One region of the Arthrobacter sp. P1_H7 genome, then DNA from elsewhere that is predicted to be linked to it. Evidence: riboswitches for the same ligand, from Rfam matches in the RefSeq annotation. Region 1 holds a riboswitch; the other holds the start of a gene.
The links. Region 1 has a riboswitch for glycine ahead of gcvP (aminomethyl-transferring glycine dehydrogenase). Riboswitches for the same ligand answer to the same signal wherever they lie in the genome.
Positions count from the first base shown of each region.

Region 1 (10,743 bases):
TCCGCGATTCCCGTGATCACCCAGCAGAACCAGTACGTCCATCCGGTGAAGAAGCCGGCCCAGGGCCCGAGGAGGTCCGCTGCGAAGTCGCTGAAGGATTTGTAGTTCAGGTTGCTCAGCAGGAGCTCGCCCATGGCCCGCATCACGAAGAACAGCATGAAGCCGATGATCATGTAGACGAAGATGACGGAGGGTCCGGCCGCGGAGATGGTTTTGCCCGAGCCCATGAACAGGCCGGTGCCGATGGCGCCGCCAATGGCGATCAGCTGGATGTGCCTGTTGCTGAGCTGCCGCTCAAGATGCGGTTCCTGGTGGGAAGTTACGGTTTCAGTTGTCACGTGCTGCTCCTCGAATCAATGCTGTCTGGAGTGCTGCTGAGGTGGGCGCCTGACCCGGTCCGCCGGGAACAGAGTCAAGGCTGTTGAAGCTGTAGAGATGGATGCCCGCGAGGTTGCCAGGCTGGCTTTCCAGCCTGGACACCAGGCTTTGCGGCGAGTAGAGGTCGCCGCTCAGGAGTTTGCGGGCCAGCGGACCCTTCCGGCTCAGGAACTTCAGGGAACTTCCGACGCCGATCTGCGTCGCCAGGGAGACCAGCTTGGTCCGGGGCACGGACCCTGCCACCCCAGCCCAGACGGGCAGCTCAACGCCTTCGCGGCGCAGGAGCGCCGCATAATCAAGGATTTTCTCCGGAGCGAAGCACATCTGGGTCACAACGTGCGAGGCCAGGTGCTGCTTTGCCAGGAGCGCATCCAGCACGTCCACGGGCCCGGCGAAGGGGTGGCCCTCCGGGTAGCCCGCAATGCCTGCCCGCATCAACCCGCCGGAGTACTGCGCGATGTCCTCCAGCAGAGGAAGGGCGGACTCATACGGGCCGGCCGGCTGCTTCCGGTCCCCGCCGATGACAAACACCTCGCGGATGCCGGCGGCATCGCAGTCGCGGAGGATTCCGGTCAGCTCGGCCCGGTCATGCAGGGTCCGCGCGGCGAGATGCGGGATGACGGTGTAGCCCAGCACACCAAGCTGCACGGCAGTGCGCATGGTCCGCTCGATGCCGTGATGGGGCAGGCACGTCACCGTGAGCGTCGTGGTCAACGGCACCAGGTCCGTGACGCGCTCAACGATCCCCGCGGAAGGGATGATTTCTATTCTGATGGGGAACATCATTGGTCCTCTCTGAACATCAGATTTTTTGGGCATCAGGTTTTTGGGCATCAGGGTTGGGTTGTTCAGGCCGTAGCCGCGAGCAGGGTGCTGGCTTCCTGGCGGGTGCTTCCGGAGCTTTCGATGTGCGCGAGCTGGGCCGGGATTTCCCGGCCTTTCTTACGCATCGCGGTGGCCCAGAGCCGGCCGGCGCGGTAGGAGGAACGGACCAGGGGTCCGGACATGACGCCGAGGAAGCCGATCTGGTCCGCTTCGTTCTGCAGGTCCACGAATTCCTGCGGCTTGACCCAGCGGTCCACCGGCAGGTGCCGTTCGGAGGGGCGCAGGTACTGGGTGATGGTGATCAGGTCGCAGCCGGCCTCGTGCAGGTCCCGCAGCGCCTCGGAGATTTCCTCGCGGGTCTCGCCCATGCCCAGGATCAGGTTGGACTTGGTCACCATGCCGAGCTTGCGGCCCTGGGTGATGACGTCCAGGGAGCGGTCGTAACGGAACGCCGGGCGGATCCGCTTGAAGATCCGGGGCACGGTTTCGACGTTGTGGGCGAAGACCTCGGGCCTGGAGTCGCAGATCGCCTCGATGTGCTCGGGCTTGCCGGAGAAGTCCGGGATCAGCAGTTCGACGCCGGTGCCCGGGTTCAGTTCGTGGATCTTGCGGACCGTCTCGGCGTAGAGCCAGACGCCCTCATCGGCGAGGTCGTCGCGGGCCACGCCGGTGACGGTGGCGTAGCGCAGGGCCATGGCCTGGACCGAGCGGGCCACCTTGGTGGGCTCGAACATGTCCACGGGGGAGGGCTTGCCGGTGTCGATCTGGCAGAAGTCGCAGCGCCGGGTGCATTCGGAGCCGCCGATCAGGAACGTGGCTTCCTTGTCCTCCCAGCATTCGAAGATGTTCGGGCAGCCGGCCTCCTCACACACCGTGTGGAGGCCCTCCTTCTTGACGAGGTTCTTGAGCTGGACGAACTCGGGGCCCATCTGGACCTTGGCCTTGATCCATTCCGGCTTCCGTTCCACCGGTGTGGCCGCGTTTCGCTGCTCAATGCGCAGCATCTTCCGGCCTTCTGGTGCCAGTGTCATTAGTTCTCTTTCCTTCAGCATTCGACGACGTTGACGGCGAGGCCGCCCATGGCCGTTTCCTTGTATTTGGAGCTCATGTCCTTGCCGGTTTCGCGCATGGTCACGATGACCTCGTCGAGGGAGACCCGGTGCGTGCCGTCGCCCCAGAGGGCCATTTTGGCGGCGTTGATGGCTTTGGCGGCGGCGATCGCGTTGCGTTCGATGCACGGGACCTGGACGAGCCCGCCAATCGGATCGCAGGTCAGGCCCAGGTTGTGCTCCATCGCGATTTCCGCGGCGTTCTCCACCTGCTGGGGCGTGCCGCCCATGACTTCGGCCAGGGCCGCGGCGGCCATCGAGGACGCCGAGCCGACCTCGCCCTGGCAGCCGACCTCCGCACCGGAAATCGAGGCCTGCTCCTTGTACAGCACCCCGATCGCGCCGGCGGTCAACAGGAACTTGACGATCGTCTCGTCGCGGTCGGCCTGGGTGGCCTTGTCCATGCCGGGGGCGAAGTGCAGCGCGTAGTAGAGCACGGCCGGGATGATGCCGGCGGCGCCGTTGGTGGGGGCGGTGACCACGCGCCCGCCCGAGGCGTTTTCCTCGTTCACGGCCAGCGCGATCAGGTTGACCCATTCCTGCCAGTACTTCGGGTCCCGGTAGTCGGGGTCCTGGCCGAGGGTTTCCTTCATGAGCCGTTTGTGCCAGTCCGGGGCGCGGCGGCGGACCTTGAGCCCGCCGGGCAGCAGCCCTTCACGTTTGAGGCTGACCTCGACGCAGCCTTCCATCACCGAGTAGATGTGCAGCAGCCCTTCCCGGATCTCCGCCTCGGTCCGGCTGTCCTCTTCGTTGATCCGCATCACCTCGCTGATGCTCAGCGAGGTCTTCCGGCAGTGTTCCAGCAGTTCGGCGGCCGTGCGGAACGGCAACGGCAGTTCCTTCTTGGATTCGTCGAGCTCCTGCTGCGCCGCGTCCTCCTCGCCTTCACGGACAATGAAGCCGCCGCCGACGGAGAAGAACGTGGCCTGGTGCAGCGCCTCGCCGTCGGCACCGGAAACCGTGAACGTCATGCCGTTGGTGTGCCGGGGCAGGATGGTCAGCGGCCGCAGGACGATGTCCTTCACCCCATACGGCAGGGACACAGCCCCGCCCAACTGCAGCGTGCCGGTCCCGGCGATCGCGGCCAGCCGCTCCTCCACTTCCTCGGGGAGGATCTGCTCGGGGTGGAAGCCCTCCAGGCCCAGCAGGATCGCGGTCATCGTGCCGTGGCCGTGGCCCGTGGCAGCGAGCGAGCCGTAAAGGTCCACCCGCAGCGACGCCACCTCCGCCAGCCTGCCGAGGGACTTGAGTTCTTCAGCAAACACGGCGGCGGCCCGCATGGGGCCAACGGTGTGCGAACTGGACGGCCCTATCCCGATGGAAAAGAGGTCGAAGACTCCAACTGCCATGATGCGTACCTTCCGCGGAGAAAGAGAATGATGGTCAATGACTAGAGGCGGGGCTCACCGCACCGGTCCCGGCCCCCCAATGACCCTGGACCGGTGCGATGATGCGCCCATTGAGCGCTAGGCGAGGTTAGCAACCGAGGGGTAGAGCGGGTGGGCGGCGGCGAGGGCCTCCACCCGGGAGCGGAGCCCGGACAGGTCCGCGCCGGCGTCGGCGGTCAAAGCCTCAGCAATGATGTCCGCCACCTCGGCGAAGGCGGCCTCGCCGAAGCCGCGGGTGGCCAGCGCCGGGGTGCCGATCCGCAACCCGGAGGTGACCATCGGCGGGCGCGGATCGAACGGGACGGCGTTGCGGTTGACCGTGATGTCGATTTCCGCGAGGCGGTCCTCGGCTTCCTGCCCGTTGAGCTCGCAGTTGCGCAGGTCCACCAGGACCAGGTGCACGTCGGTGCCGCCGGAGATCACGTTGATCCCCTTCGCGGTCACATCCGGCTGGACCAGCCGCTCGGCCAGGATCCGGGCGCCGGCCAGCACCCGCTCCTGGCGCTCCTTGAACTCTTCGGACGCGGCGATCTTGAAGGCCACGGCCTTGCCGGCGATCACGTGCTCCAGCGGGCCGCCCTGCTGCCCGGGGAACACCGCCGAGTTGATCTTCTTGGCGATGTCGGCGTCGTTGGAGAGGATGATGCCGCCGCGCGGACCGGCGAGGGTCTTGTGCGTGGTGGAGGTGGTGACGTGGGCGTGCGGGACCGGGGACGGGTGCAGCCCGGCCGCGACGAGGCCGGCGAAGTGCGCCATGTCCACCATCAGGTACGCGCCGACGGAGTCCGCGATCCGGCGGAACTCGGCGAAGTCGAGCTGGCGGGCGTAGGCGGACCAGCCGGCAACGATCAGCGCCGGCTTGTGCTCCTGGGCCAGGCGCTCGACCTCGGCCATGTCGATCCGGTGGTCCTCCTCGCGGACCTGGTACGGGATGACGTTGTAGAGCCGGCCGGAGAAGTTGATCCGCATCCCGTGGGTGAGGTGCCCGCCGTGCGCCAGGTTCAGGCCCATGATGGTGTCCCCGGGCCGGATCAGGGCATGCATCACCGAAGCGTTCGCCTGCGCGCCCGAGTGCGGCTGCACGTTGGCGTACTCCGCGCCGAACAGGGCCTTGACCCGGTCGATCGCGAGCTGCTCCACCACGTCAACATGCTCACAGCCGCCGTAGTAGCGCTTGCCCGGGTAACCCTCGGCGTACTTATTCGTCAGCACCGAACCCTGCGCCTGCATCACGGCTTTGGCGGTGTGGTTCTCCGAGGCGATCATCTCCAAACCGTCCCGCTGCCGGGTGAGTTCGGCGTCGATCTTCGCGGCGATCTCCGGATCCAGGGCGGACAGGTCCGCGTCCAGGCTCGCGGAGACGACCTGCTCAAACGCGACGGTACCCGTCGCGGCGCTCACAGTTCGCCGCCGTTCTTGGACGCGTACTCCTGGGCCGACATCAGTGGGCCTTCTTCGGTCACGGCGACCTTGAACAGCCAGCCGGCCCCGTACGGGTCGCTGTTGATCAGCGCCGGATCGGAAACGACGGCGTCATTGATCTCCACCACCTCGCCGGTGACGGGGGCGTAGAGGTCCGAGACGGACTTGGTCGATTCGACCTCACCGCAGGTCTCCCCCGCGGTCACCGCGGAGCCGACCTCGGGCAGGTCCACGTAGACGATGTCGCCCAGGGCGTCGGCGGCCACGGCCGAAATCCCAATTCCTGCAGGGCCCGATCCGTCGGCAGCAACCCACTCGTGTTCAGCGGAGTACTTCAGTTCGGCTACAACTTTGCTCATTGATCTCAATCCTTAAGTTCGTATGTGGTTTCGGCAGGCTCAGCCAGCAGCGACCGGCTACTTTTGGCGCTTGTAGAACGGCAGCGCGACGACTTCGAACGGCTCCGCCTTGCCGCGGAGGTCAATGTCCAGGGCTGTGCCCGGTGCGGCGTGTTCGACGTCGACATAGGCCATGGCGACGGGGTAGCCCAAAGTGGGTGAGGGCTGTCCGGAGGTCACTTCGCCCACCACGTTGCCGTCCTTGAGGACCGGGTAGTGGCTGCGGGCGGCGCGGCGGCCCAGGCCCTTGAGCCCGACGAGCTTGCGGCCCGTCGTGGAGCCTGCGCCGGCTGCCTTGAGCTCGCTCAGGGCGGCCTTGCCGACGAAGTCCGACTCCTTGGCGAGCGAGACGACCGGGCCCAGGCCTGCCGCGTACGGGTTGCCTTCGCGGGAGAGTTCGTTGCCATAGAGCGGCATGCCGGCTTCCAGACGCAGCGAGTCACGGCAGGCCAGGCCGGCGGGGATGAGCCCGTGGCTGGCGCCGGTTTCCAGCAGTGCTTCCCAGAGGCTGGCGGCGTCCCCGTTGGGAATGTAAATTTCGAAGCCGTCCTCGCCGGTGTAGCCGGTGCGGGCGAGGAGCAGGTCCTGTCCGTTGATCTGCACTTCAACCGCAGCGTAGTACTTCAGTTCGGTGACCAGCGAGTGTTGCTCGGCTGGGACAAGGGTCAGCAGAATGGCCTCTGCGTTCGGGCCCTGGACGGCGATCAGCGAGGTCGCGGCGGAAACATCCTCCACCGTCACGTCGAACCGGCCTTCTTGGGCAGAACCGGCCCGTTCGGCCAGCGCCGCGGTAACCACCGCAGCGTTGCCGGCGTTGGGGACCACGAGGTACTTGTCCTCGCCACGGCGGTAAGAGATGAGGTCATCGATGATGCCGCCGTCCTCGTGGCAGATCAGCGAGTACTTCGCTTTGCCTATGGCCACCGCCGAGAGCTTCCCGGCCAGGGCGTAGTCCAGGAACGCTGCGGCATCCGGGCCGCTGACCCAGACTTCGCCCATGTGGGAGAGGTCGAACAGGCCCGCGGCGTTGCGGACGGCGTGGTGCTCGGCCAGTTCCGATTCGTACTTGAGCGGCATCTGCCAGCCGCCGAAGTCCGTGAAGGAGGCGCCGGCTTTTTTGTGCTGCTCGTAGAGAGCGGTGTAATTCTCACTCATCAGGGATCCTTAGTTCTCGAATTCGGAAAGCGGCGGGCAGGAGCAGACCAGGTTGCGGTCCCCGGCGGCGCCGTCGATGCGCCCGACCGGCGGGAAGTACTTGTCCTGCCTGAGTGTGTGGACCGGGAATGCGGCCTGCTCGCGCGGGTACTCCCGCTCCCAGTCGGAAGATACGACGGCGGCGGCCGTGTGGGGTGCGTTGCGCAGCGGGGAGTTCTCCACCGTGAAATCGCCGTGGGCGACCTGGTCGATCTCCCGGCGGATGCTGATCATCGCCTCGATGAAGCGGTCGATCTCCGCCAGGTCCTCGGACTCGGTGGGCTCCACCATCAGGGTGCCCGCCACGGGGAAGGACAGCGTGGGGGCGTGGAAGCCGAAGTCGATGAGGCGCTTGGCCACGTCCTCGGCGGTGACGCCGGTCCTGGCGGTGAGTCCCCGCAAATCCAGGATGCATTCGTGGGCCACCAGACCGCTCTCCCCCGTGTAGAGCACCGGGAAGTGCTCATCCAGCCGGGATGCGATGTAGTTCGCCGCCAGCAGCGCGGACTTGGTGGCCTCGGTGAGGCCCTGGCCGCCCATGAGCTTCACGTAGGCCCAGGAGATCGGCAAGACGCCGGCCGAGCCGTAACGTGAAGCGGAGATCGCAACTCCAGTTCCTGGTTCGATAGCGCCGGCGTCGTGCGCCTTGTTCGCGTCCCCCGGCATAAACGGCGCCAGGTGCGCTTTAGCGGCAACCGGGCCGACGCCCGGTCCGCCGCCACCGTGCGGGATGCAGAAGGTCTTGTGCAGGTTCAGGTGCGAAACGTCGCCGCCGAACTTGCCCGGCTGGGCCAGCCCGACGAGGGCGTTGAGGTTGGCGCCGTCGACGTAGACCTGCCCGCCGGCCGCATGCACGGAGTCGCAGACCTCGCGGACGTCGGCGTCGTACACCCCGTGGGTAGACGGGTAGGTGATCATGATGCAGGACAGGGCGTCCTTGTTGGCCTCGATCTTCGCCTGAAGATCGGCGTGGTCGATCGTGCCGTCGGAGGCGGTGGCCACCACAACCACCTTCATGCCGGCCAGCACCGCTGAGGCCGCGTTGGTGCCGTGGGCCGAAGCCGGGATGAGGCAGACGTTGCGCTGGGCGTCCCCGCGGGAGAGGTGGTAGCCGCGGATCGCCAGCAGGCCGGCGAGCTCGCCCTGCGAGCCGGCGTTGGGCTGGATGGAGACCTGGTCGTAGCCCGTGATTTCGGCGAGGTCAGCCTCGAGACCGCCGATGAGTTCCCGCCAGCCCTCGGTCTGGGATTCCGGGGCGAACGGGTGGATCGAGGCGAACTCCGGCCAGGAGATGGCTTCCATCTCGGCCGTGGCGTTCAGCTTCATGGTGCAGGAGCCCAGCGGGATCATGGTGCGGTCCAGGGCCAGGTCACGGTCCGAGAGGCGGCGGATGTAGCGCAGCAGCTGGGTTTCGGAACGGTGCGTGTTGAAGACCGGGTGCTGCAGGAATTCGGAGGTGCGCAGCACCGTCTCGGGCAGCTCGAACCCCTTGGCCTCCACCACCGGACCGGCGCCAAAGGCGACGACGACCGCGGAGAGGACCTCCGGCGTCGTGGTTTCATCGACGGACACGCCAACTGTGTCCGCGTCGATGAGCCGCAGGTTGATGCCCCGGGCCTCGGCGGCGGCGATGACCTTGGCGGCCTTGCCGGGCACACGGACCGTGAGGGTATCGAAGAAGGAGTCGCTCGCCAGTTCGCGGCCGACGATCTTCAGCGTGGCGGCGAGGGCGCGGGTGTTGTTGTGGACGGTCTCGGCGATCGCTTTCAGCCCGTCAGGGCCGTGGTAAACGGCGTAGAACGAGGACACGATGGCCAGCAATGCCTGCGCGGTGCAGATGTTGGACGTGGCCTTCTCACGGCGGATGTGCTGCTCGCGGGTCTGCAGGGCCAGCCTGTAGGCCGGGACGCCGGCGTTGTCCTTGGAGACGCCTACGATGCGGCCGGGGAGCGTGCGTTCCATGCCCTCGCGCACCGCCATGTACGCGGCGTGCGGGCCGCCGAAGAACAGCGGCACGCCCAGGCGCTGCGTGGAGCCGACGGCGATGTCCGCCCCCTGCTCACCCGGAGGGGTGATCAGGGTCAGGGCAAGCAGATCCGCCGCCACGGTGACCAGTGCGCCGCGTTCCTTGGCCTCCGCGATCACGCCGGACTGGTCCCACACCCGGCCGGAGACGCCCGGCTGCTGGAGGACGAGACCGTTGATGTCGCCGTCGGGCAGACCGGCGGAGAGGTCAGCGACCTGCACCTCGAAGCCCAGCGCCTCCGCTCGGCCCCTGACGATGGCAATGGTCTGCGGGAGGCAGTCGGCGTCGAGGACGGTCTTGGCCCCGGCAGCGGACTTGTTTTTGTTGGCGCGGCGCATGAGAAGCACGGCCTCGGCAACCGCGGTGGCCTCGTCCAGGAGGGACGCATTGGCCACCGGGAGCGCGGTGAGGTCCTGGACCATGGTCTGGAAGTTCAGCAGCGCCTCGAGGCGTCCCTGGGAGATTTCCGGCTGGTACGGGGTGTAGGCGGTGTACCAGGCGGGGGCTTCGAGGATGTTGCGGCGGATCACCGGCGGGGTGACGGTGTCGTAGTAGCCCTGGCCGATCATCTGCACGGCCGTCTTGTTCTTGGAGGCAAGCTTGCGCAGTTCGGCCAGCACCTGGACTTCGCTGAGGGCGCTGTCCAGGGTGAGGGGCTTTTCCTGGCGGATGGAATCGGGGACCGCGTTGTCAACGAGGCCATCAACGCTGTCGTAGCCGACGGCCTTGAGCATGGTGTCGATGTCGGCCTGGCGGCGGGCGCCGATGTGGCGGTCTGCGAAGGTGGACGGGGACGATTGAACCGTCATGAGAGGAACTCCATAATTCAGGTGGCATCAAGACGCCACGATGATTCGGGTTCCTCCCCGCTCTGTATTGGACCTGAGAGTTTCCGTTTTGCCCTGCTGATAGCAGCGCGCCACTTGCACCGTCGGTGAGCCCGGTTGCCCGGACTGCTTTCCAGAGTTGCCTTGCCGCGGCGGTACGTGGGCCTGAGAGATTCCTGGGGAGGATTTGCTCCTACGGCGCCTGCTGAACGTACCGGCAGGACTCTCCCGCCGCAGATCATAAGCTGTGCCACTGGTCGGTGACACAGCTCACAATTTATCCGGTTCCCGGGCAGGATGCAAAATTTATTTCAATTGAGTCGCTGTTCCCGCGGACGACGGCGGGAGCTCTTCGCCGTTAGTCCATTCGGCGCCTTATTCTGAACGGGATACTTTACATTTTCATGCGCGTCCCGCCAGAGCGCTCATACGCAAGGAGCCTCCGTGAGCCTTCCGGATCAAGCGATGGAACAGGCAGCCCCCAGCAGACCACCAAGCAGGACTCCCGCCGGGGATGCCGCTTGGGGGTGTCTGATCGGGATCCTGGCAGGATTGCTCGGCTTGGGCCCTTGGCTGGTATCCGGCGCACAGCTCCCGTTGCAGAACTTGTGGGGCGCAGAGGTCGTTCCAGACCAGATGCCTGTGTCGTTACTGCCGCTAAGCCAGTACGAACTCACCACGATCGTGGCCCTCCTCACCGTAGGAGGTGCGGCGGCCGGACTCGCGGTGCGCATCTGGTCCCCCGCCCGACGGCGACTGGTGACGTGGTGCGCGGCAGCCGGCGTTCTGGTGGTTCAGTTCACGGCGGCCGTCCAGTCCTTCACAGTGCTCGACGGCGGCTTGACGGGCGGAACAACGGCGAGCCTCTACTTCGCCGGGTTACTCGCGGGCGTGACCGCCTCCCTCGCTGCGGCCCTCGTGGCGCACCTGCTGCTCTGTTCAAGGTCCCGGAGCCTGGCGGCATTGGCCGCCGGACTCGTGGCGGTGCCGTTCGCTTCGTGGACGGTGGAGTGGGTTATCGGCTTCGTTGGGCACATCAACGTCCCCGCGGCAGTGCCGTCCGCGGCTCACTGGATTCCGGCCATCCTCGTTGGTTGCGCCCTGGCATGGTGCGGCCTTCGTCCTGCGCGGCGGGCCGCGGTGTGGGCCGCGAACCTTGCCCTGTTGTGGTTGGTT
Region 1 is NZ_JBFUCO010000010.1:48,759-59,501, forward strand. Features, by position in the region: gene cycA (D-serine/D-alanine/glycine transporter) at 1-338, opposite strand, end outside; gene AC1DXI_RS11165 (methylenetetrahydrofolate reductase) at 328-1,164, opposite strand; gene lipA (lipoyl synthase) at 1,227-2,234, opposite strand; gene AC1DXI_RS11175 (L-serine ammonia-lyase) at 2,249-3,661, opposite strand; gene glyA (serine hydroxymethyltransferase) at 3,779-5,101, opposite strand; gene gcvH (glycine cleavage system protein GcvH) at 5,098-5,481, opposite strand; gene gcvT (glycine cleavage system aminomethyltransferase GcvT) at 5,539-6,675, opposite strand; gene gcvP (aminomethyl-transferring glycine dehydrogenase) at 6,685-9,549, opposite strand; glycine riboswitch at 9,602-9,709, opposite strand; glycine riboswitch at 9,711-9,808, opposite strand; gene AC1DXI_RS11200 (hypothetical protein) at 10,204-10,743, shown strand, end outside.

Region 2 (10,743 bases), on a different contig from region 1:
ACCACGAGGAACTTCTGTTCGTCATCTTTTGCTGAGGGGCGGCGGTAGGTGATGAGGTCGTCGATGATGCCGCCGTCCTCGTTGCAGATCAGCGAGTACTTGGCCTTGCCGATCGCCATCGCGGAGATCTTGCCGACGAGGGCATAGTCCAGGAAGGCGGCGGCGTCGGGGCCGGTGACCCAGACTTCGCCCATGTGGGAGAGGTCGAACAGGCCCGCGGACTTGCGGACGGCGTGGTGTTCGGCGAGTTCGGAGCTGTACTTCAGCGGCATCTGCCAGCCGCCGAAGTCCGTGAAGGAGGCGCCGAGCTTCTTGTGCTCTTCGTAAAGTGCCGTGCAGTTCTCAGTCATCGTTGGCTGTCCTTAGTTGGCGGAGTCGTCTGTGTGGTCTTCGAAGGCTTCGAGGGGAGGGCACGAGCAGATCAGGTTGCGGTCCCCGGCGGCGCCGTCGATGCGGCCGACGGGCGGGAAGTACTTGTCCTGCTTGAGCGTGTGGACCGGGAAGACGGCCTGTTCGCGCGGGTACTCGCGGGTCCAGTCGGTGCTGATGACGGCGGCGGCCGTGTGTGGGGCGTTGCGCAGCGGGCTGTGCTCCACGGTGAAGTCGCCGTGGGCCACCTGGTCGATCTCGGCGCGGATGGCGACCATGGCCGTGATGAAGCGGTCGATCTCGCCGAGGTCCTCGGATTCGGTGGGCTCCACCATCAGGGTGCCGGCCACCGGGAACGCCAGGGTCGGGGCGTGGAAGCCGTAGTCGATCAGGCGCTTGGCCACGTCCTCGGCGGTCACGCCGGTCTTGGCCGTGAGTTCGCGCAGGTCCAGGATGCACTCGTGCGCCACGAGGCCGCCTTCGCCGGTGTAGAGCACCGGGAAGGAGTCGTTCAGGCGGGCCGCGATGTAGTTCGCCGCCAGCAGGGCCGACTTGGTGGCCTCGGTGAGGCCGCGGCCGCCCATGAGCTTCACATACGCCCAGGAGATCGGCAGCACGCCGGCCGAGCCGTAGCGGGAGGCGGAGATCGGGGTGCCGTCGGCGCCGTTGGCCGGGTCCGCCGCGTTGCCCGGCATGAACGGGGCCAGGTGGGCTTTGGCCGCGACCGGGCCGACGCCGGGTCCGCCGCCGCCGTGCGGGATGCAGAAGGTCTTGTGCAGGTTCAGGTGCGAGACGTCGCCGCCGAACATGCCGGGCTGGGCCAGGCCGACCAGGGCGTTGAGGTTGGCGCCGTCGATGTAGACCTGGCCGCCGGCGGCGTGGATCGCGTCGCAGACCTCGCGGACGTCGGCGTCATACACCCCGTGCGTGGAGGGGTAGGTGATCATGATGCAGGACAGGGCGTCCTTGTGCAGCTCGATCTTGGCGGTCAGGTCCGCGTGGTCGATCGTGCCGTCGGAGGCGGTGGCCACGACCACGACCTTCATGCCGGCCAGCACGGCGGAGGCCGCGTTCGTGCCGTGCGCGGACGCCGGGATCAGGCAGATGTTGCGCTGCTCGTCACCGCGGGAGAAGTGGTAGCCGCGGATCGCCAGCAGCCCGGCGAGCTCGCCCTGGGAGCCGGCGTTGGGCTGGATGGAGACCTGGTCGTAGCCGGTGATCTCGGTCAGCTGGGCCTCGAGGTCCTCGATCAGTTCACGCCAGCCGGCGGTCTGGGATTCCGGGGCGAAGGGGTGGATCGAGGCGAACTCCGGCCAGGAGATGGCTTCCATCTCGGCCGTGGCGTTCAGCTTCATGGTGCACGAACCCAGCGGGATCATGGTGCGGTCCAGGGCCAGGTCACGGTCCGAGAGGCGGCGGATGTAACGCAGCAGCTGCGTCTCGGAACGGTGCGTGTTGAACACCGGGTGCTGGAGGTAGTCGGAGGTGCGCTCGACGGCGGGGTCCAGGCCGAAGCCTTCAGTGGTGTCTGTCACGGACGCGCCGAACGCGGCAATGACGTCGGCGACGACTCCCACCGTCGTGGCCTCATCGGCGGAGATGCCGACGGTGTCGGCGTCGATGGCGCGCAGGTTGACGCCCTTGGCGTCGGCTGCCGCGATGATCTCTGCTGCCCGGCCCGGCACCGAGACGGTGATGGTGTCGAAGAAGGAGGTGTGCAGCACGTCCAGGCCGGCGGCCTTCAGGGAGGCGGCGATGGTCTTGGCGTGGACGTGGACCGACTGGGCGATTGCCTTCAGCCCGTCCGGGCCGTGGTAGACGGCGTAGAAGGAAGCCACGATGGCCAGCAGGGCCTGGGCGGTGCAGATGTTGGAGGTGGCCTTCTCGCGGCGGATGTGCTGCTCGCGGGTCTGCAGGGCCAGGCGGTAGGCCGGGACGCCGGCGTTGTCCTTGGAGACGCCCACGAGGCGGCCGGGCATGGAGCGCTCGAGCCCCTTCTGCACGGCCATGTAGGCCGCGTGCGGGCCGCCGAAGAACAGCGGCACGCCGAAGCGCTGGGCGGAGCCGACGGCGATATCAGCCCCCTGCTCGCCCGGGGACGTGATGAGGGTCAGGGAGAGGAGGTCTGCGGCGACGGTGACGAGGGCGCCGCGTTCCTTGGCGTCGGCGATCACGGCGGTGTGGTCGAACACGCGGCCGGAGACGCCCGGCTGCTGCAGGACGACGCCGTTGATGACGCCGTCGGGCAGGCCCTTGGAGAGGTCGGCGACCTCGACCTCGAAGCCGAGGGCTTCGGCGCGGCCCTTGACGATCGCGATGGTCTGCGGCAGGCAGTCGGCGTCCAGGACGGTCTTGCCGTCGTGGGCGGCCTTGTTCTTGTTGGCGCGGCGCATCATCAGCACGGCCTCGGCGACGGCGGTGGCTTCGTCCAGCAGGGAGGCGTTGGCGATCGGCAGGCCGACGAGGTCCTGGACCATGGTCTGGAAGTTCAGCAGCGCCTCGAGCCGGCCCTGGGAGATCTCCGGCTGGTAGGGCGTGTACGCGGTGTACCAGGCCGGGGCTTCGAGGATGTTGCGGCGGATCACCGGCGGGGTGAGCGTGTCGTAGTAGCCCTGCCCGATCATCTGCACGGCGGTCTTGTTCTTCGACGCCAGCTTGCGCAGCTCGGCGAGGACTTCGACCTCGCTCAGGGCCGCGGCGAGCGCGAGGTCGGCGTCCTGACGGATATCCTTCGGAACGGCGGTGTCCACCAGGGCGTCGACGGTGTCGTAGCCGACAGCCTTCAGCATGGCGTCGACGTCGGCCTGGCGGCGCGCGCCGATGTGCCGGTCAACGAAGGACGTGGAGGCTGGGGTAACAGTCACAAGGAACTCCATAACTCAGGCGGCGCAGGGTACGCCACATTGATTCGGGTTCCTCCCCGCTCTGTATTGGACCTGAGAGTTTCCGCGCAGCCTGCGTTTCAAGGCTCCGCTTGCACCGTCGGTGAGCACAGCATGTCTGGGACACGCCTGCTACTTTCCAGAGATGCCTTGCCGCGGCGGTACATGGGCCTGAGAGATTCCTGGGGAGGGTTTGCTCCTACGGCGCCTGCTTGTACCTACTTGCAGGACTCTCCCGCCGCAGATCAAAGGCGTATTCAATTGGGGGTGACAACAGTCACAGCTCTCATTGTCCTATGCCGGGCGCGCGTCCGCAAACTCCCTCCCGGCGGCGGACCCAGGTTACGGCCGTCGAGCCGCCCGCCGGGAAATCCGGCGGCGCGAATTCGCCGGAAACGTCCGGGGTCGCCGCAACTTTCCGGCGAGCCCGGAGGCGTCCGGCGACTTCGGCGGGGGTGGCTGGGCTCGGGGGGGGGGCGTCAGCCGCGCAGGCGCTCGACGGCGGCCAGCAGGCCCTGGACGTCCGCTTCGACTTCCGGCAGGGGCCCGCCGGGGCCGCGGGTCAGCATCGCGTTGAAGTACAGCCCGTCCCCCATGTACAGGACGGCCTTCGCCATGGCTGGCCCGACGTCGGCCGCCAGCAGTTCCAGCCAGCTCGCCTGGCCGGCGGCGAAGCGGCGGAGGGTTTCCCCGTGTGCCACCTCGGCGAGCCGCGTGGCCGCCACGAAGACCCGGTCCATAGGCGTGTCCGCCCACACCGAGGACTTGATGAAGTATGCCGCCGCCCCCTCGGGGGCTGCCGCCATGGCCGCAACATCCGCGGCCAGAAGCCGGTCCAGCCGTTCCAGCAGGACCGCGATCATCGCCTCCTTGGTCGGGAAGTGGTAGAGCAGGCCGCCCTTGGAGACGCCGGCCCGGCGCGCGACGGCGTCGAGCGTCGCGGCGCGTTCGCCGACTTCGATGAGCAGGGATTCGAAGGCATCGAGTACGGCCTCGCGGGCGACGGGTTTCCTGGGCATGCCTCCCATCATGCCTGTCCGGCCGCGCATTTCTTAACTGTACCGTCCAGACGGTATAGTTACGTTCATGAGCATCGCATCGATCACCCCAGCCACCAGCACTCCGGCGACCACCGCCCCCCGGGCACCGTGGCGTGACTGGGTCGCCCTGGCCCTGCTGATGTTCCCCGTCCTGCTCGTGGCCGTGGACAACACCGCGCTCACGTTCGCCCTGCCGGCCATCGCCAGCAGCCTGACCGCTTCCGGCGTCGAACTGCTCTGGATCGTCGACGCCTATCCCCTGGTCCTGGCCGGGCTCCTGGTTGCGATGGGCTCCCTGGGCGACAGGATCGGCCGGCGCCGGCTGCTCTTCGTCGGCAGCGCGGGTTTCGCCGCGGTGTCGGCCGTGACGGCGTTCGCGCCGAGCGCCGAATGGCTGATCGCCGGCCGCGCCGGGCTTGGCCTGTTCGGCGCCATGCTCATGCCGTCCACGCTGTCACTGATCCGGAACATCTTTCCGCAGCCCAACCGGCGCAGGCTGGCCGTGGCGATCTGGGCCGCAGGCTTCTCCGGCGGCGCCGCCCTCGGCCCGATTGCCGGCGGCTGGCTGGTGGAACACTTCTGGTGGGGCGCCGTCCTGCTGGTCGCGGTACCGATCATCCTGCCCCTGCTGCTGCTCGGCCCGGCGCTGATCCCGGAATCCCGCGACCCGCAGCCGGGCCGGGTGGACGTGCCCAGCATTGTCCTGTCCCTGCTGGTCATGGTGCCGGTGGTCTACGGGATCAAGTCCCTCGCCACCCACGGGCCTGCTCCCGAGGCCTTCGCGAGCATCGGAACCGGCCTGCTCATGGGGTATGTGTTCATCCGGCGGCAGCGCAACCTGGCCAGAGGCCACAGTGCAGCCCACAGGACAGACCAAAGCACCGCGCCGATGCTCGATGTCAGCCTGTTTGGCAACCGGATCTTCAGTACGGCCATCGTGGCCAACGTCCTGGCACTATTCTCCTTCAATGGCTTCATTCTCTTCCTGGCCCAGCACCTGCAGCTGCTGGAAGGCCAGTCCCCCTCGGCGTCCGGCGTCGCCATGGTCCCGGCCCTCATCGCCACAGTCGTAGCAGGGCTGCTCGTGGTCCCGCTGGTGCGCAAGGTGCGGCCCGGCTTTGTGGTGGCCGGCGGCCTGCTGCTGAGCGCGGCGGGCTATTTCCTGGTGGCATTCGGCGACCACAGCCAAGGCCCGTCGCTCCTCCTTGCCGCCCTGCTGGTGCTCTGCCTGGGGGTCGGCGCGGCGGAGACGATCTCCAATGACCTGATCCTGGGCGCCGCGCCCGCCGACAAGTCGGGGGCCGCCGCCGCCATCTCCGAGACCGGCTACGAAGTGGGGTCCCTGCTGGGAACGGCGATCCTCGGCTCAATCCTGACTGCCTCCTACCAGGGCAATCTCCGGCTCCCCGCGGGCGTGTCCGAGCTCGCCCCGGCCGCGGCTACCAGCCAGGCCGGTGAAACCCTGGCCGGCGCTGTGGATCTGGCCCGGATGCTGCCGGCGCCTCTGGCGGAGGCCGTGACGGCGGCCGCGCGCACCGCCTTCGACTCGGGCGTGCACGTCACGGCGTCAATTGCGCTGGTCCTGATGTCCGGGGCCTGTGTCCTGGCCGCCGTCGTCCTACGGTCGGTGCCGAAGGCCAAATAGGGCTCAGCGGCCGCCGTCAGCGTCACGGGGTTCCGCCGCTTAAACACGAGCGTCCGGCGCCGGGAGGATACCCGGCGCCGGCCCGCATGGTCTCGGCATTCACCATCCAGGCGTACTGCTCAAACTTGGCGATGAACTCGTGCAGCAGATCCGCGGTGGTGGGATCTTCCTCGTCCACTTCGTCATGGACCTTGCGCATGGTGCCGACGGCCGCCTCAAGCGCGGCGACAATCCGCTCGATGGCGTCCTTCGTGTTGATCAGGCCCGCCGGGAACTCGGCCAGTGCGGTGGACTTGGAAACCGTGGAGCTTCGGCCGTCCGGGAGGGCGTGGAGGGCACGCATGCGCTCGGCGAGGTCGTCCGCGAATCCCCGGGCGGCGTCGATGATCTCGTCCAGCTGGAGGTGAAGGTCCCGGAAGTTGGTCCCGACGATGTTCCAGTGTGCCTGCTTGCCCTGAACGTGGAGTTCGATCAGGTCCACCAGGACTGCCTGCAGGTTGGTCGTCAATGTGGGTGATGCTTTCATGAATCCTCCTCGATAGAACCGGTGCCGTGCGGGCCGCGCGTGCCGCTTGCTGGCACCCCGGCCGATGCTTCCGACGCTACCGCAGGGCGGCGCCGGGCCGCGACGGTTCTGGGAGGAATTTCTCGGTCAGCTTACTAAGTCGGCTTACTAACCGTTTTTGGGGCGGTTTAGACGGCCTCGTTGAGGATGGGCCCCCGGGGGAACACGGCCCGTGTGATGCCGCCGGAGGTGGAATCGGACAGCTGGGTGAGGTAGTCGTTGCGCCGCCTCGGGGTGATCCGGGACTGGGGCTGGAACGGCTGCTCGGGGTCGTCGGCGTAGTGGGCGGTCAGGCCGTCACGCATGAGCCGGATGGCCTCCGAACGCTGCTGGGACACCGCTGCGTGCGTGGATCCGAGTTCCGCGGCGAGGTCTTTGACCGTCCGGTCGCCGAAGTAGATCTCCTCCACCACGTAGCGCATCCGTTCCGGGAGGGATTTCACGGCGGCCCGCAGGTACTGGAGCCGTTCGTCCGCGAGCACAGAGTGTTCCGGCGTCAGGGTTTCGGCCGCCAAGGTATCCACGACGGCCTCGTCGAGGGGCGTCAATGTGCGTGAGGCATCCGCGAGCGCGGCCTCCACAACGCTCTGCTGGACACCCAGGGCGGAGGCGATCTCGTCCACAGTGGGGGTGCGGCCCAGGGCCGACGCCAGGGTTTCCTGCACGGACATGGTTTCCTTGATCCGCCGGCGGGCGGATCGGGTGGCCCAGTCGCTGGCCCGCATCTCGTCCGCGAAGGCACCAAGGATGCGCCTGCGCGCGAAAGCACCGAACGGCACACCGAGGCCTGGATCGAACGAATCGGCCGAGGTGATCAGGGCAATAGCGCCGGCTGAAGCCAAATCATCGCGAGAAAGGTGTGACGCCTTCGAGCACAAATCTGAGACGAGATACCCCACCAGCGGAAGGTGCTGCGTGACCATCTCGTTGCGTTCCACGCGATTCAATACTGTGTCCCCCCATGAGACCGGATCCGAAGGGTCCTCGACCCTTAAAACGCCGAGAGCCGCACCCAAAACCGACCGGTGCTCCCCCCATAGGAGTCAGCGTTCGCAAGTAGGGCGCAGCACCCATGGAGGAAACTTATCACCTGTTCCAAGATCTGCGTGTACCCTCAGGGAAAAGCTGTGCGAAAAATGCGGTGACCGCCCCGAAGCTGTGATTCACAGGGCGGAAAGAGAATGGGGCCCATGAGCGCAAGTGATCTCTCCGCGGCACTGTGGCAGGAGCGGCGGCAGCTGGAGCTGCTCCTCTTCAGGCTGGAAACGCAGCGTCTGCATGTCGTGGCCGGGAATCTGGAATGGCTGAACTTCATGGCCTCCGAGATTGAAACCGTGCTGGACCGCCTACGCTTCGAGGCCCTGGCCCGGAGCGTCGAATCTGCTGCCGTGGCGGCCGAATGGGGTTTGCCGGCACAGACCACGCTCGTCGAACTGGTTGCGGCCGCGCCCGCCGGGCCCTGGCCCGAGATCCTGCGCGAGCATCTGGACACGCTGCACACACTCCTGGCCCGGCTGGGCGAGGCTTCCAGCGTGAACGAGGAGGCACTGCGGAACCTCCCGATGCCGGGACGCCCCGGCCCGGCGGGCACGGCCGGGCTGCTGGACCAATTGACCACGGGCGGAAACCTGGAGCGGTCCCTGGCCGTGGTCCGGCGTTCAGCCCAGCCGCTTCTGGCCCAGTATCTCGGCGGGGACCACGTCTGATCCGGAGCGGGTCCTCAGCCGTCGGCGGGAGTTGCGCGCGGTGGCATGAGTCCGCGCAGCGCATCCTCGGCGTCCGGGCCCGCTTCCGCCGCCGCGAGGTTCGCAGCCGCGATGGCTTCGATGACTTCCCGGCGCTGGATCGGCACACCCCTGGGCGCCTCAATGCCTATCCGAACACCGTCGCCGCGGCCTTCCAGAACAGTGATGACGATGCCGTCGCCGATCATGATCTGTTCGCCCGGCTTGCGTGTAAGTACCAGCATCTTCTCAATCTACCCTTCGGCCCGGGGAGCATCGTACGATTCCCGCCGGTTCTGCCATGTCGGTTCCGGCCCGGCGGGGCGCCCGTCGATCCAGCCCACGGGCAGTGCCAGTCCGTTGACGCTTTCAGGTGACCCGGTCTCCGACGCGCCCACCACCGCCACAGCGGTCACGTTGAGCTGGGCGGAGAGCACACCGACCCAGCGCGCCGTGTCCTCGTGCTTGCGTCCGGCGTCGACTACTACCCAGACCTGGTCGGCGGAGAGCGCCGCCACTGACTGCACCCGGGCCAGGGCGTTGCGGGCTTTGCCCAGTCCGAACGCGACCAGGACGGTGCGCTCCGTCACCACGGCGTGGGCGCGCGCGGCCGTGGCGCTTTGACGTCCGTCGACGTGCAGGTGGCCATAGGCGGAGAGCTCGCCGGCGGTCCGCACATCGGCGCCCCCGGACGCCATGGACATGGCCAGGGCGGCATCCATCGCGTCCTCCCCCAGCCCGACCAGGACCACGAGATCGCCGACGCCGGTCAGCGGAGCCGGAGCATCCGCAGCCCTGCCCGGCGCGGCGGCGGTGCTGGCGGCGGGGGCCGGGTGCGCGGGGCTCCCGACGGCGGCGGGCGCCGGTTCTGCCGAGTTACGGGCGGCGGGGGCCGGGTGCGCGGGGCTCGCGGCGGCGGCCTGCCCGGGGGCGGGCGCCGGTTCTGCCGGGGTCCGGAGCCCGGCCCCGAGCTGTTCCAGCAGCTCGGCGAAGTCCCGCGATTCGGTGGATACACCGGCGGGAGCGGGCCGGTGCAGGCTCAGCTCAGCGGCGTCCGCTTCTTCCAGGAGTGCGGCGATGGCGGCGCCCTGCAGGTGATGGGACGGGGCGGCGGGCCGTGCCGGCCCTCCGGCCGGGCCCGTCGGCGCTGAGTTCCGGGCCGCCGGCGGGGCCGATGCTGCCGCCGCGGTTCCGGCGTCGTACTTCCCGGCGGGGGGCACGCCGCCCGTAACAGTGCCCGCGGAAGCCGCTCCGGCGGCGGTCTCCCTGGCGGGACCACCAGTCACCGAGTCGGGTTCGGCCCCGGCCAGGATGTCGGCGTCGGGCACTACCTCGCCGGTGACGACCTCGTGCTTGGACTGGATCTCGATCATGGCCTCGTAGCGGTCCTGGGCGAAGAGCCCGGCGATTCCGGGGCTGCTGACGCGTTCGGCGGACACGATCCGGGCCGCCGGACCGTACAGCTGTTCTGCTTTGCGGCGGATTTCCTCGAGCGAGGCTCCCTTAAGCCGATAGCGGTTCGGCATGGCGCACCACTCCTACTGTTTCGATCCGGACATTGGCGGAGGTCACCTCGCGGTAGGACAACACGGGCACGGATCCCGGCTGCGCGCCGACGAGGCGGTAGATGGCGGGCCGGAGCGCGGGGGCGCAGACGAGCACGGCCTGGCGGTTGGCGGCGGCCGCGGCGTCGACGGCGGACCGCACCGAGCGCAGCACGTCGTCGAGCCGTTCCTGGCCCATGACGATCTGGCTGCCGCCCTCCGCGGGCCGCATGTCCTCGAGCATGTGTTGTTCCAGGACGGGGTCGATCATGATGACGTTGAGCACCGGGCCGTCCATGAACTTGGCCGTGAGGGCAGGGCCCAGGGCCTGCCGGGCGGCTTCCACGAGCGATTCCGGATCCGTGGAAATCTTGGCGCGGAGCGTGAGGGCCTCGTAGATCCGGGCGAGGTCGTTGATGGGCACCTGTTCATCCAGCAGGCCTTGGAGGACGCGCTGCAGCTCGGCGAGGGAGAGCAGCGCCGGGGTCAGTTCGTCGACGGCGGAGGGACTCTGCTTGCGCACGCCCTCGGTCAGCACGCGGACGTCCTCGCGGGACAGCAGCCGGGCAGCGTTCGACGCGACGATCGAGGACAGGTGGGTGACCAGGACGGAGACCCGGTCGATGACCGTGGCCCCGGTCATTTCGGCGTTGTGGCGCATCTCCCCCGGAATCCATTTCCCGGCGAGCCCAAACACGGGCTCGATCATCGCCGGGCCCGGGAGCGAGTCCAGGTTCTCGCCCAGGGCTAGCATCTGGCCGCTGGGGGCCGTGCCGCGGCCGGCTTCCACGCCGGCAATGCGGATGGCGTACGTCGCCGGCGGCAGGTCCACACTGTCCCGGGTGCGCACCGGCGGGATGACCAGGCCCAGTTCCATGGCGATCTTGTGCCGCAGGGACCGGACCCGGGCCAGGAGGTCATCGGAGGCGCCGGAGACCATGTCCACCAGGTCAGGTGCCAGCAGAATCTCCACG
Region 2 is NZ_JBFUCO010000019.1:4,068-14,810, forward strand. Features, by position in the region: gene gcvT (glycine cleavage system aminomethyltransferase GcvT) at 1-350, opposite strand, end outside; gene gcvP (aminomethyl-transferring glycine dehydrogenase) at 363-3,245, opposite strand; glycine riboswitch at 3,285-3,399, opposite strand; glycine riboswitch at 3,401-3,499, opposite strand; gene AC1DXI_RS17905 (TetR/AcrR family transcriptional regulator) at 3,731-4,270, opposite strand; gene AC1DXI_RS17910 (MFS transporter) at 4,338-5,936, shown strand; gene AC1DXI_RS17915 (Dps family protein) at 5,959-6,462, opposite strand; gene AC1DXI_RS17920 (sigma-70 family RNA polymerase sigma factor) at 6,630-7,439, opposite strand; gene flgN (flagellar export chaperone FlgN) at 7,692-8,207, shown strand; gene AC1DXI_RS17930 (carbon storage regulator) at 8,222-8,470, opposite strand; gene AC1DXI_RS17935 (hypothetical protein) at 8,480-9,751, opposite strand; gene AC1DXI_RS17940 (flagellar biosynthesis protein FlhA) at 9,729-10,743, opposite strand, start outside.
Region 2: linked by a shared signal. The riboswitch ahead of gcvP (aminomethyl-transferring glycine dehydrogenase) and the one ahead of gcvP (aminomethyl-transferring glycine dehydrogenase) in region 1 are both predicted to bind glycine.